DNA from 3 places in the Streptomyces sp. NPDC056061 genome. Region 3 is predicted to be linked to each of the others. Evidence: predicted binding sites of a transcription regulator. Region 3 holds the regulator's gene; each other region holds the start of a gene.
What was found. The regulator HrcA, encoded in region 3, represses chaperone genes, less so after heat shock. The targets are predictions, from matches to a motif close to TTNGCACTCNGNNNNNCNGAGTGCNAA.
Positions count from the first base shown of each region.

Region 1: a site for HrcA is predicted at 2,360-2,386, ahead of groL (chaperonin GroEL). Genes of this name have one in related genera too.
Region 2: a site for HrcA is predicted at 1,758-1,784, ahead of groES (co-chaperone GroES). Genes of this name have one in related genera too.

Region 1 is NZ_JBHJWQ010000045.1:16,675-21,383, forward strand. It holds gene thrC (threonine synthase) at 1-1,176, shown strand, start outside; gene ACFC79_RS35300 (MoaD/ThiS family protein) at 1,209-1,487, shown strand; gene ACFC79_RS35305 (cold-shock protein) at 1,933-2,139, shown strand; gene groL (chaperonin GroEL) at 2,548-4,170, shown strand; partial or broken gene tnpA (IS200/IS605 family transposase) at 4,496-4,709, opposite strand, start outside.
Region 2 is NZ_JBHJWQ010000004.1:387,581-392,289, forward strand. It holds gene ACFC79_RS09875 (methyltransferase domain-containing protein) at 1-44, opposite strand, end outside; gene ACFC79_RS09880 (polysaccharide deacetylase family protein) at 159-1,127, shown strand; gene ACFC79_RS09885 (hypothetical protein) at 1,124-1,477, shown strand; gene groES (co-chaperone GroES) at 1,937-2,245, shown strand; gene groL (chaperonin GroEL) at 2,345-3,970, shown strand; gene ACFC79_RS09900 (hydroxyacid dehydrogenase) at 4,206-4,709, opposite strand, start outside.
Region 3 is NZ_JBHJWQ010000002.1:245,989-250,697, reverse strand. It holds gene hemW (radical SAM family heme chaperone HemW) at 1-433, shown strand, start outside; gene ACFC79_RS05200 (DUF3097 domain-containing protein) at 558-1,379, opposite strand; gene ACFC79_RS05195 (MBL fold metallo-hydrolase) at 1,510-2,232, opposite strand; gene hrcA (heat-inducible transcriptional repressor HrcA) at 2,441-3,457, shown strand; gene dnaJ (molecular chaperone DnaJ) at 3,458-4,597, shown strand.

The DNA of each region.
Region 1 (4,709 bases), on a different contig from region 3:
GCGTCCTGTTTCGGGCCGCTCGAAGTGGCGTACGACCTGCCGACCGGTTCCCCCGAGGAGCTGAGGAAGCGCATCGAGGCCGGGCCGAACAGCATCTGGCGCTACGCGCCGCTGCTGCCGGTCCCCGCCGACGTCGCGGACAAGCCCAACACCAACCCCGGCTTCACCAAACTGGTCAAGGCCGACAACCTGGCCCGCGAGCTGGGCGTCACCGGCGGCCTGTACGTCAAGGACGACTCCGGCAACCCGACCCACTCCTTCAAGGACCGCGTCGTCGCCATCGCCGTCGAGGCGGCCCGCGCCTTCGGCTTCACCACCCTGTCCTGCTCCTCCACCGGCAACCTTGCCGGTGCGGTGGGCGCCGCCGCCGCCCGCGCCGGCTTCCGCTCCTGCGTGTTCATCCCGCACGACCTGGAGCAGGGCAAGGTCGTCATGGCCGCGGTGTACGGCGGTGAGCTGGTCGGCATCGAGGGCAACTACGACGACGTCAACCGGTTCTGCTCGGAGCTCATCGGCGACCCGCTCGGCGAGGGCTGGGGCTTCGTCAACGTCAACCTCCGCCCGTACTACGGCGAGGGCTCCAAGACCCTGGCGTACGAGATCTGCGAGCAGCTCGGCTGGCGGCTGCCCGACCAGATCGTCATCCCGATCGCGTCCGGCTCGCAGCTGACGAAGATCGACAAGGGGCTCCAGGAGCTGATCAAGCTGGGCCTGGTCGAGGACAAGCCGTACAAGATCTTCGGCGCCCAGGCCGAGGGCTGCTCCCCGGTCTCCACCGCGTTCAAGGCCGGTCTCGACGTCGTGCGGCCCCAGAAGCCGAACACCATCGCCAAGTCCCTGGCGATCGGCAACCCGGCCGACGGCCCCTACGTCCTGGACATCGCCCGCCGCACCGGCGGCGCGGTCGAGGACGTCGACGACGAACAGGTCGTCGACGCGATCAAGCTGCTGGCGCGCACCGAGGGTATCTTCGCCGAGACTGCGGGCGGGGTGACGGTCGGTGTGACGAAGAAGCTGATCGAGAACGGCGTGCTCGACCCGTCGCTGACGACCGTCGTCCTCAACACCGGCGACGGCCTCAAGACGCTGGACGCGGTGGCCGCCACCTCCCAGGCGACCGCGACGATCCGCCCGAGCCTGGACGCGTTCCGCGCCGCCGGCCTCGCCTCCGTCTGAGCCCCTACCGAGACCGAAGAAAGGCATCCGCCATGAGCGTCAAGGTCCGTATCCCCACCATTCTCCGCACCTACACCGGCGGCCGGGCCGAGGTGCCGGCCGAGGGCGAGAACCTCTCCCAGGTCATCTCCTCCCTGGAGCAGAACCACCCCGGCATCGCCGCCCGGGTCCTGGACGACCAGGGCAAGCTGCGCCGCTTCGTGAACGTGTACGTCAACGACGACGACGTGCGCTTCGAGAACGGGCTGGAGACGGCGACGCCGGACGGTGCCGGCATCTCGATCATCCCCGCCGTCGCGGGCGGCTGCTGACCCCCTCCGATCCTCCGTCCGGCGGCCGTCCGGCAGTTTCACCGCGTTATCGAATTGCCCTCTCCGGAACAAACGGAGGGGGCAATTCTGCATGGTTGAGCGCGGTAGAGTGTGGGAAGTCCCCCCAGCTTCGCGTGCCGCCCGCCTATGAGAATGCGCCCGGTCACGACAAGAAGTGGCCAATGTGCTCGATCTTCATGCGCCATAAGTCGCCTTTGCCCGGCCCGACTTGCCCCGGAATCTTGTGAATTCTTCATATCCGGGCGGTCGGTCGTGCCCGGAATTCTCGTCGGATTGACCTGTTGCACAGGGCAGTTGGGCAGATACATTCAGCCGCGGTCGACGCGTTCCGGCGCACACACACCTTCTCCTGTCGGAGGGTGGGTTCTGACCCGGGTCCGCGAAGTGCGGTCCTGCGCAAGGGCCAGTAATAGGGGAGTTAGGCATGGCTCAGGGCACCGTCAAGTGGTTCAACGCGGAGAAGGGGTACGGCTTCATCGCGGTCGACGGTGGTGCGGATGTTTTCGTCCACTACAGCGCGATCCAGATGGACGGCTACCGCACCCTCGAAGAGGGTCAGCGAGTTGAGTTCGAGATCTCGCAGGGCCAGAAGGGGCCGCAGGCGGACATGGTCAAGCTCGCCGTCGGCTGAGTACGGCGCGGTCGGCCAACAACGACACCACTCACGCACGGAGGGCCCGTACCCCGGGGACACCCAGGGGACGGGCCCTCCGCGCGTGAGTGGGCGACCGGGGCACTGCTTGGGCGGCCGGTCGCGTGGCGGGTCGGGTCGGGCGGGGGTGAGGTCCGTCGTCGAGGGGCGAGGTCCCGTCGCCGGACCGTCGACCCCGAGCCAACCTTCCCCGAAGGCGCTTGCACTCTCGGGGGTCGAGTGCTAATCATTGGCGTTAGCACTCTCCAGGTGAGAGTGACAGAACTTGGACCGGGCCGGCGAGGCCCGCAGGTCCGGTGGGGCAAGGAACCACCGGCATGCAGGCCGTCCGTCGCGGGCGCCACTCGGTCCGGAGAAATCCACCCCTGTCCGGGAGGACCACTTCACATGGCCAAGATCATCGCGTTCGACGAGGAGGCCCGGCGCGGTCTCGAGCGCGGCATGAACCAGCTCGCTGACGCCGTCAAGGTCACCCTTGGCCCCAAGGGTCGCAACGTCGTCCTTGAGAAGAAGTGGGGCGCCCCCACGATCACCAACGATGGTGTGTCCATCGCCAAGGAGATCGAGCTGGAGGACCCGTACGAGAAGATCGGTGCGGAGCTGGTCAAGGAGGTCGCCAAGAAGACGGACGACGTCGCCGGCGACGGTACGACCACCGCCACCGTTCTCGCCCAGGCGCTCGTCCGCGAGGGCCTTCGCAACGTCGCCGCGGGTGCCAACCCGATGGCTCTCAAGCGGGGCATCGAGAAGGCCGTCGAGGCCGTCTCCGCCGCTCTCCTGGAGCAGGCCAAGGACGTGGAGACCAAGGAGCAGATCGCTTCCACGGCCTCCATCTCCGCCGCCGACACCCAGATCGGCGAGCTGATCGCCGAGGCCATGGACAAGGTCGGCAAGGAAGGCGTCATCACCGTCGAGGAGTCCCAGACCTTCGGTCTGGAGCTGGAGCTCACCGAGGGTATGCGCTTCGACAAGGGCTACATCTCGGCGTACTTCGCCACCGACATGGAGCGTATGGAGGCGTCCCTCGACGACCCGTACATCCTCATCGTCAACTCGAAGATCAGCAACGTGAAGGACCTCCTTCCGCTGCTGGAGAAGGTCATGCAGTCCGGCAAGCCGCTGCTGATCATCGCCGAGGACGTCGAGGGCGAGGCCCTGTCGACCCTGGTCGTCAACAAGATCCGCGGCACCTTCAAGTCCGTCGCCGTCAAGGCCCCGGGCTTCGGCGACCGCCGCAAGGCCATGCTCGGCGACATCGCCATCCTCACCGGTGGCCAGGTCATCTCCGAGGAGGTCGGCCTCAAGCTGGAGAACGCCGGTCTCGACCTGCTCGGCCGCGCCCGCAAGGTCGTCATCACCAAGGACGAGACGACGATCGTCGACGGCGCCGGTGACAGCGACCAGGTCCAGGGCCGCGTCAACCAGATCCGTGCCGAGATCGAGAACTCCGACTCGGACTACGACCGCGAGAAGCTCCAGGAGCGCCTCGCGAAGCTCGCCGGCGGCGTGGCGGTCATCAAGGCCGGTGCCGCGACCGAGGTCGAGCTGAAGGAGCGCAAGCACCGCATCGAGGACGCGGTGCGCAACGCCAAGGCCGCCGTCGAGGAGGGCATCGTCGCCGGTGGTGGCGTGGCTCTGCTCCAGGCCTCGGCCGTCTTCGAGAAGCTGGAGCTCTCGGGTGACGAGGCGACCGGCGCCAACGCCGTGAAGCTGGCCCTGGAGGCCCCGCTCAAGCAGATCGCCGTCAACGGTGGCCTGGAGGGTGGCGTCGTCGTCGAGAAGGTGCGCAACCTGGCCGTCGGCCACGGTCTGAACGCCGCGACCGGCGAGTACGTCGACATGATCGCCGAGGGCATCCTCGACCCGGCGAAGGTCACGCGTTCCGCGCTGCAGAACGCCGCGTCCATCGCCGCGCTGTTCCTCACCACCGAGGCCGTCATCGCCGACAAGCCGGAGAAGGCCGCCGCGGCTGCTCCGGGCGGCATGCCGGGCGGTGACATGGACTTCTGATCCCGCGCGGATCGGCAGTTCATATACAGCTCAGCTGTCGCGCAGGCCCCTGGGACCCTTCCGGTCCCGGGGGCCTGCGCCGTTCGTCGTGCGTATGTATCCGGGTGCGCGTCTGGGTCTGGGGCCGGGGCCATGGACGTGCCGGGTGCCACGTGCCGAGTACCCGTGTGGCTGTGGGCGATTCGGTGTGCGATTCGGTCTTCGTGTCGGGCTACCGGTTCTCATCGCAGTGCACCGGGCTTCAGCCCGGTGGTGAAGTGATTTCTGGGAAGTGCTCCGACTCGTGCTGTGCGTACGGGTCCGCGCTGTCGACCTCGGCTCGGACGGGTCGGTTCTGCTGCTCGATGTACTGCTTCACGATCGACAGCGGAGCCCCGCCGGCCGACCCGGCGAAGTAGGAGCCGGACCACAGGCGCTGTGCCCGCCAGTAGTGCTGGACCAGTTCTGGATACTCCTGGCGGAGTCTGCGGGAACTGACGCCCTTGAGGCTGTTGACCAGCTTGGACAGGGCAACCTTCGGCGGGAAGTTCACGAGCAGG
Region 2 (4,709 bases), on a different contig from region 3:
GGTTCGGGCGGGTCGTTCGGGGCGAGAGCATTCACCCGCCCCATTGTGGGCCAGTCGGGTCGACCGGGCCGACCCGCGGCGGTGTCGGGCCGGTCCACCCGTCCGGCGCTGGCAGTATGCGACACCCCGCCATTTGTACGACAAAAGGGGAATTAGTCATGCTGAGGTGCGAATCGCGTGCGCGTCCGTCCGGTGGCAGGCGGGGTGCCCGTGCGGTCCTGGCCGGTCTCCTGGTCGCCGCCGTCGGCTCGGGCTGCGCCTCCGGGGCCGGGAAACGGCCGGACGGCGGCCTCGACCGCTCGGCCCCGCCGCCCGCCGCCGGACAGCCGAACGGGTGGCCCGGGGTGCGCCCCGAGGCCCCCGGGCGCAGGCCGGCCGACGCCCCCGCGCGCGAGAACGCGCAGCTCGCCCCCGCCGTTCGGACGGCCCTCGCGAAGAAGTGGGGGCTGGTCCGCGCCCCGCTGACCGCGCCCCCGCCGCCCGCCGTCAGGACACGCCCCACCACCCGTGAGGGCTTCGAGGTCGAGGGCGGCGACGACGGGCTTCCGCCGGTCTTCACCACCGTCCCGACCAAGGACCGCGTCGTCTTCCTGACCATGGACGACGGCGCCGAGAAGGACCCCGAACTGCTGCGGATGATGGACGAGCTGGCCATCCCGTACAGCGCGTTCCTCACCGACCAGGAGGTCGGCGACGACTACGGGTACTTCGGCGAGGCGCAGCGGCTGGGCGTCACCCCCAACAACCACACGCTCCACCACCGTTACCTCCCGGGCCTCTCGTACGACGAGCAGAAGCGCGAGATCTGCGGCCAGCAGGACGTCATCGAGAAGCGGCTCGGGAAGCGGCCCGCACTGTTCCGTCCGCCGTACGGCAACTACAACGGCGACACGCTCCGGATCGCGAAGTCCTGCGGCATCACGGCAGTTCCGCTCTGGAACGCAGAGGCGTTCCCGGACCGCATGGAGTGGCGGGGGGACCATGAACTGCACCCCGGCGACATCATCCTCACGCACTTCCGGGGGCGGAACGAGTGGGGCGTCGGCATGACCGACCTGGTCCGCTCCGTCATGCGGACGATCACGGACCAGGGGTTCGCCGTGGCCCGGCTGGAGGACTACGTATGAGCCCCGCGCGCCGAGCGCTCGCCGGGGTGCTGGCGGCCGGGGCGCTGCTGACCGCGACCACCGGCTGTGCGCAGTCGGTCGACCCGATCGAACGGCTGGGCCGCAAGGCCGCCCGGAACATCGTCCACCCGCGGCCGGAACCCGCCGCAGGCCCGCCCGCGCACCCCCGGACACCTCCGGGCAGCGGCGGAACACCGGGACCACGGTCCGTCGTCGCCTGTCCCCGGCCGCCCGCGTCCCGGCCCCCGTCGCCGTCGCCACTGCCCGCGCACGGGCACGGGCACGGGCGGCAGGACCGGCCGGGGGCGCACGCGGGGACGGGCACCGGCCCGGGGTGCGACCGGCGGTAGTCGCCGTGCCGGGCCCGCGCGGCCACGGCGTACAGCACACGCACGGCCACGCCCCGGAACCCCCCGCCCGCGACGGGCGTTCACGGAACGGCACGACGGCACGACGGCACGACGGCACGACGGCACGACGGCACGACGGCACGACGGCGGACGGGCGGACCGCCGTGCCGATGCCGATGCCGATGCCGACGCGGGCGAGGGGACGAGGAGGTGTCCGGTCCGTCGGGGGCAGTCCCGCCGCCCCCGCGTCGACGGCGTCCCGGCGCCACGACTGGCTGAATTGGCACTCCGCTTGACCGAGTGCTAATCGCGGTCATAGTCTCGGTGCTGGCACTCACCCCTGGAGAGTGCCAGCAGTACTGTGCGACTGGCAGGTCCGGCACCCGCGACGACGGATCCACCTGGTCGCCACCCACAGACTCTTAACCCCGTGAGATCTCCGAAGGGGGAGACCGGATCGTGTCGACCGCCAGCTCCAAGGTTGCGATCAAGCCGCTCGAGGACCGCATTGTGGTCCAGCCGCTCGACGCCGAGCAGACCACGGCCTCCGGCCTGGTCATTCCGGACACCGCCAAGGAGAAGCCCCAGGAGGGCGTCGTCCTGGCCGTGGGCCCGGGCCGCTTCGAGAACGGCGAGCGCCTTCCGCTCGACGTCAAGACCGGCGACGTCGTGCTGTACAGCAAGTACGGCGGCACCGAGGTGAAGTACAACGGCGAGGAGTACCTCGTCCTCTCGGCTCGCGACGTCCTCGCGATCATCGAGAAGTAATTCACCCACGTTTTTCCGTTCTGCGCCCCTGGCCCCGTGCGTCATGATCAGCCGGGCGGTCGGGGGCGCAGTTCGTTTCGAGAGGAAAGCTCAGCTCCCATGGCGAAGATCCTGAAGTTCGACGAGGACGCCCGTCGCGCCCTTGAGCGCGGCGTCAACAAGCTTGCCGACACGGTCAAGGTGACGATCGGCCCCAAGGGCCGCAACGTCGTCATCGACAAGAAGTTCGGTGCCCCCACCATCACCAACGACGGTGTCACCATCGCGCGCGAGGTCGAGATCGAGGACCCGTACGAGAACCTCGGTGCCCAGCTGGTGAAGGAGGTCGCCACCAAGACCAACGACATCGCGGGTGACGGTACGACCACCGCCACCGTGCTGGCCCAGGCGCTCGTCCGCGAGGGCCTGCGCAACGTCGCCGCGGGTGCCTCCCCGGCCGCCCTGAAGAAGGGCATCGACGCCGCGGTCAAGGCAGTGTCCGAGGACCTCCTCGCGACCGCCCGCCCGATCGACGACAAGTCCGACATCGCCGCCGTGGCCGCGCTCTCCGCGCAGGACCCGCAGGTCGGCGAGCTCATCGCGGACGCGATGGACAAGGTCGGCAAGGACGGTGTCATCACCGTCGAGGAGTCCAACACCTTCGGTCTGGACCTCGACTTCACCGAGGGCATGGCCTTCGACAAGGGCTACCTGTCCCCGTACATGGTGACCGACCAGGAGCGTATGGAGGCCGTCCTCGACGACCCGTACATCCTGATCCACCAGGGCAAGATCGGCGCGATCCAGGAGCTGCTCCCGCTGCTGGAGAAGGTCATCCAGGCCGGTGGCTCGAAGCCGCTGCTGATCATCGCCGAGGACGTCGAGGGCGAGGCCCTGTCGACCCTGGTCGTCAACAAGATCCGCGGCACCTTCAACGCCGTCGCGGTGAAGGCCCCGGGCTTCGGCGACCGCCGCAAGGCCATGCTCGGCGACATCGCCACCCTCACCGGTGCGACCGTCATCGCCGAGGAGGTCGGCCTCAAGCTCGACCAGGCCGGTCTGGACGTGCTGGGTACCGCCCGCCGCGTCACCGTCACCAAGGACGACACCACGATCGTGGACGGCGGCGGCGAGCCCGGCGACGTCAAGGGCCGGGTCAACCAGATCAAGGCCGAGATCGAGGCCACGGACTCCGACTGGGACCGCGAGAAGCTCCAGGAGCGCCTCGCGAAGCTGGCCGGCGGCGTGTGCGTCATCCGCGTCGGTGCCGCCACCGAGGTGGAGCTCAAGGAGAAGAAGCACCGTCTGGAGGACGCCATCTCCGCGACCCGCGCCGCGGTCGAGGAGGGCATCGTCTCCGGTGGTGGCTCCGCCCTCGTCCACGCCGTCAAGGTGCTGGAGGGCGACCTCGGCAAGTCCGGCGACGAGGCCACCGGTGTCGCGGTCGTGCGCCGCGCCGCCGTCGAGCCGCTGCGCTGGATCGCCGAGAACGCCGGCCTGGAGGGCTACGTCATCACCTCCAAGGTCGCCGAGCTCGACAAGGGCCAGGGCTTCAACGCCGCGACCGGCGAGTACGGCGACCTGGTGAAGGCCGGCGTCATCGACCCGGTCAAGGTCACCCGCTCCGCGCTGGAGAACGCCGCGTCCATCGCGTCGCTGCTGCTCACGACCGAGACCCTGGTCGTCGAGAAGCCGGCCGAGGAGGAGGCCGAGGCCGGTCACGGCGGCCACGGCCACGCGCACTGACGCCTCCGCGTCCAGCTGTCGAGGCCCGGTACCCCGTCGCGGGGTACCGGGCCTCCGGCATGTCTTTCGGGACGGCCTCGGGCATGTGCTCCGGCATGTCTCCCGGGATGTGCTCCGGGACGGGCCTCGGCACAGGCATCGGGGCGTGCTCCGGGGCGTGCTCCGGGACGCGCGAAGGCCCGCGGCCGGAGCCGCGGGCCTTCGAGAGGCGCGCCCGTCGTACGGGGCAGTGGGATCAGGCCGAGCGCGGCAGCACGCCGGCGCGGACCGGGTCGGCGAACGGCAGTCCCTGCGCGAACCGTTCCAGTTCGTCGAGCGCCTGGTCGGCCATCCGGTGCAGCTCGTTGCCGAGCGAGCCCGCCACGTGCGGGGTCAGCAGCACGTTCGGCAGCTCGAACAGCGGCGAGTCGGCGGGCGGGAGTTCGGGGTCGGTCACGTCCAGCACCGCGTGCAGCCGGCCGGACGTCAGCTCGGGCAGCAGCGCCGTCTCGTCGACCAGCGAACCCCGCGCGGTGTTGATCAGCGTGGTCCCGTCGGCCATGGCCGACAGCTGGGCCGCGCCGACGAGATGGTGGGTCTCCGGGAGCTGCGGGGCGTGCACCGAGACGACCGAGCTGTGCGCGCACAGCTCGTCGAGCGGGGCGAGCCGCACACCGAGCCGTTCCGCCTCCGGGCCGTCCACGTAGGGGTCGTACAGCAGGACATCCAGGTCGAAGGGGCGCAGCAGTTCGATGACGCG
Region 3 (4,709 bases):
GGGCTTCTCCTGGTACGAGGTGTCGAACTGGGCCCGCACGCCCGAGGGCCGCTGCCTGCACAACGAGCTGTACTGGCGCGGAGCCGACTGGTGGGGCGCCGGTCCCGGGGCGCACAGCCACGTCGGCGGGGTGCGCTGGTGGAACGTGAAGCACCCCGGGGCGTACGCACAGGCGCTGGCCGGGGGGCGGTCGCCGGGGGCCGGGCGCGAGATCCTCTCCGCCGAGGACCGGCGGGTCGAGCGGATCCTGCTGGAGCTGCGCCTCGTGGACGGCTGTCCGCTGTCGCTGCTGAAGGCGGACGGGCTGGCCGCGGCGGGGCGGGCGGTCAAGGACGGACTGCTGCAGGCCGAGTCGTACGGACGGGGCCGGGCGGTGCTCACGCTGCGCGGGCGGCTGCTGGCCGACGCGGTGGTACGCGACCTGGTCGACTGAGCGGGCGGCGGACGGCGGAGCAGAGCGCACGGGAACCGGACGCGGACGGCGGGCCGGACCGGGGGCGGGCACGGACGACGGACACGGTGCACCCCGCACCGCACCCCCCCCGGAACGCCGCGGGCTACTCCTCCGGCGCCGTCACGAAGTCGATCAGGTGTTCCACGGAACCCAGCAGGGACGGCTCCAGGTCCCGGTACGAGCGCACCGAGGACAGGATGCGCTGCCAGGCCGCACCCGTGTTCTCCTCCCAGCCCAGCGCCCGGCACACACCGGTCTTCCAGTCCTGGCCGCGCGGCACCGACGGCCAGCCGCCGATGCCCACGGACGACGGCTTCACCGCCTCCCACACGTCGATGTAGGGATGGCCGACCACCAGCACGTTCGCGTCGGACACCTGCTCCGCGATCCGGGACTCCTTGGAGCCGGGGACCAGATGGTCCACCAGGACGCCCAGTCTGGCGTCCGGACCGGGGGAGAAGGCGCGCACGACGGCCGGAAGGTCGTCGATGCCCTCCAGGTACTCGACGACCACGCCCTCGATCCGCAGGTCGTCGCCCCAGACCCGTTCGACCAGCTCCGCGTCGTGCCGGCCCTCCACGTAGATCCGGCCCGCCCGTGCCACCCGGGCGCGGGCGCCGGGGACGGCGACCGATCCGGAGGCCGTGCGCGCGGGACGTGCCGGGGCCGACGCCGTCGGGCGCACCAGCGTGACCACTCTGCCCTCCAGCAGGAAGCCGCGCGGCTCCATCGGGAACACCCGGTGCTTGCCGAAGCGGTCCTCCAGGGTCACCGTCGGGCCCTGGGCCGTCTTCTCGCAGCGGATCACCGCACCGCAGAAACCGGTGGCGACCTCCTCCACGACCAGATCGGCTTCCGCGGGGACCTCGGGAACGGGGGCGGACCTCTTCCACGGCGGGGTCAGGTCCGGCTGGTAGCTGCGCATCGCACGACGATAGGACGGGCGGGGGCCACGACACGCCGCAGGGGCGGTCTCCCGGTCCTCGCGCCCGCCGTGGGACACGGACACCGGAGTCCGTCGGGTGGCCTGCGACCGCAGGCCACCCGACGGGCCCTCACACGCTGCCGTGCAGGGCGGCCAGCCGGTCGCGCTGCTCCCGGACGAACGCCGCGTTCACCACCGCCCCGTGCCCCGGCACGTACACCGCGTCCTCGCCGCCGAGCGCCAGCAGCCGGTCCAGGGCGCCCGGCCAGCGTGACGGGACCGCGTCCGGGCCCGCCTGCGGTTCGCCGGACTCCTCGACCAGGTCGCCGCAGAACACCACCGCGGGGGCACCGGGCACGACGGCCACCAGGTCGTGCCCGCTGTGCGCCGGGCCGAGGTTCGCCAGCAGCACCCGGCGCCCGCCGCCCAGGTCGAGCGTCAGCGCGTCGGCCACCTCGTGGTCGGGTGCCACCAGCACGTCGACGGCCGCCGACGCGTCCTGCCCGGACACCCCGTGACGCACCGCGGAGGCGCGGATCCCGTCCGCCTCGCGCCTCAGCAAGTCGGCCATGCCCGCCGCCCCGTACACCTCGGCGCCGGAGAACACGGCAGTGCCCAGCACGTGGTCGAAGTGCGGGTGGCTGAGTGCGACATGCGTCACGTCCCGGCCGAGCAGCGCCCGCACCCGGTCCCGGATCTCCGTCCCCTCGCGGAGCGTCGATCCGGTGTCGCAGAGCAGCACTCCGCCGGCTCCGGCCACCAGCCCGACCGTCGCGTCCCACCCGGGGAGACGGCACCGGCCCACACCGTGACCGAGTCGCTCCCAGCCGAACTCTTCCCAAGACACGTCCATACCGGGACGCTATCGGCAGTGGCCCGCGCGGTCTCACGACGGTCCGGCCGGTTGCTCTTGCTAGGTCCCCACTCGACCGCCGTACACTGACCGGGGGATTGCTGGCACTCGCGTCGACAGAGTGCCAGGGGGATTCCCGGGAAAGAACGGGCGAGGCCCCACGCACGGCCCGAGAACCACCGCTGAACGACTACTGGAGGTGCGCGCGATGCTCAGCGAACGCAGACTCGAAGTGCTGCGCGCCATCGTCCAGGACTACGTGGGCACCGAGGAGCCCGTCGGTTCCAAGGCCCTGACCGAGCGGCACAAGCTGGGGGTGTCCCCGGCCACCGTCCGCAACGACATGGCGGTGCTGGAGGACGAGGGCTTCATCGCCCAGCCCCATACCAGCGCGGGCCGCATCCCGACGGACAAGGGCTACCGGCTCTTCGTCGACAGGCTCGCGGGCGTCAAGCCCCTCTCGTCGCCGGAACGCCGCGCCATCCACAATTTCCTCGACGGCGCGGTCGACCTCGACGACGTGGTGGGCCGCACCGTCCGGCTGCTCGCGCAGCTGACCCGGCAGGTCGCCATCGTGCAGTACCCCTCGCTGACCCGGTCGACGGTGCGGCATGTGGAACTGCTGTCGCTGGCCCCCGCCCGGCTGATGCTCGTGCTGATCACGGACACCGGCCGGGTCGAGCAGCGCATGATCGACTGTCCCGCGCCGTTCGGCGAGACCTCTCTCGCCGATCTGCGGGCCCGGCTCAACAGCCGGGTCGTCGGACGCCGTTTCACGGACGTCCCGCAACTGGTGCAGGACCTGCCGGAATCCTTCGAGAGCGAGGACCGGGGAACCGTGTCCACCGTGCTCTCCACCCTGCTCGAAACCCTCGTCGAGGAGACGGAGGAGCGGCTGATGATCGGCGGCACCTCCAACCTCACGCGCTTCGGGCACGACTTCCCCGTGATGATCCGGCCGGTGCTGGAGGCGCTGGAGGAACAGGTCGTGCTGCTGAAGCTGCTCGGCGAGGCCAAGGACTCGGGCATGACCGTACGCATCGGGCACGAGAACGCCCACGAAGGACTGAACTCCACGTCCGTCGTCGCGGTCGGCTACGGTTCGGGCGACGAGGCAGTCGCCAAACTCGGCGTGGTCGGACCGACCCGCATGGACTACCCCGGAACGATGGGAGCGGTACGCGCAGTGGCACGTTACGTCGGACAGATCCTGGCGGAGTCGTAAGTGGCCACGGACTACTACGCCGTACTCGGCGTACGCCGCGACGCATCCCAGGACGAGATCAAGAAGGCATTCCGGAGGCTCGCCCGCGAGCTCCACCCGGATGTGAATCCCGATCCGAAGACCCAGGAGCGGTTCAAGGAGATCAACGCCGCCTACGAGGTGCTGTCGGACCCGCAGAAGAAGCAGGTCTACGACCTCGGCGGCGACCCGCTGTCCGCCTCCGGCGGCGGCGGTGGCGCGGGCGGCTTCGGACAGGGCGGCTTCGGCAACTTCTCCGACATCATGGACGCCTTCTTCGGCACGTCGTCGCAGCGCGGGCCCCGCTCGCGCACCCGGCGCGGCCAGGACGCCATGATCCGGCTGGAGATCGAGCTCGCCGAGGCGGCGTTCGGCACCACCAAGGACATCCAGGTCGACACGGCCGTCGTCTGCACCACGTGCAGCGGCGAGGGCGCCGCCCCCGGCACCTCCGCCCAGACCTGTGACATGTGCCGTGGCCGCGGCGAGGTCTCGCAGGTCACCCGGTCGTTCCTCGGCCAGGTCATGACCTCGCGGCCCTGCCCGCAGTGCCAGGGCTTCGGCACGATCGTGCCGACCCCGTGCCCGGAGTGCGCCGGGGACGGCCGCATCCGCTCGCGGCGGACGCTCACCGTGAAGATCCCCGCAGGTGTCGACAACGGCACCCGCATCCAGCTCGCGGGCGAGGGCGAGGTCGGCCCCGGCGGTGGCCCGGCCGGTGACCTGTACGTGGAGATCCACGAGCTGGCGCACCCGGTGTTCCAGCGCCGCGGCGACGACCTGCACTGCACCGTCACCATTCCGATGACGGCGGGTGCCCTCGGCACCAAGGTGCCGCTGGAGACGCTCGACGGGCTGGAGGAGGTCGACATCCGGCCCGGCACCCAGTCCGGCCAGTCGGTCCCGCTGCACGGCCGCGGCATCACGCATCTGCGGGGCGGCGGACGCGGTGACCTGGTGGTGCACGTCGAGGTGATGACCCCGACGAAGCTCGACCCGGAGCAGGAGCGCCTCCTGCGGGACCTGGCCAAGATGCGCGGCGAGGAACGGCCCACCGGCCAGTTCCAGCCCGGCCAGCAGGGGCTGTTCTCGCGGTTGAAGGACGCCTTCAACGGGCGCTGACGCCCCCGCGCACGATTCCCCGTGACCGTCGGACGGGCCCGCTCGCCGGGCCCGTCCGACGGTCGGGGCGAAGCGGGCCGCAGGCCGCGCACGACGCATCGCGCCGAACGTG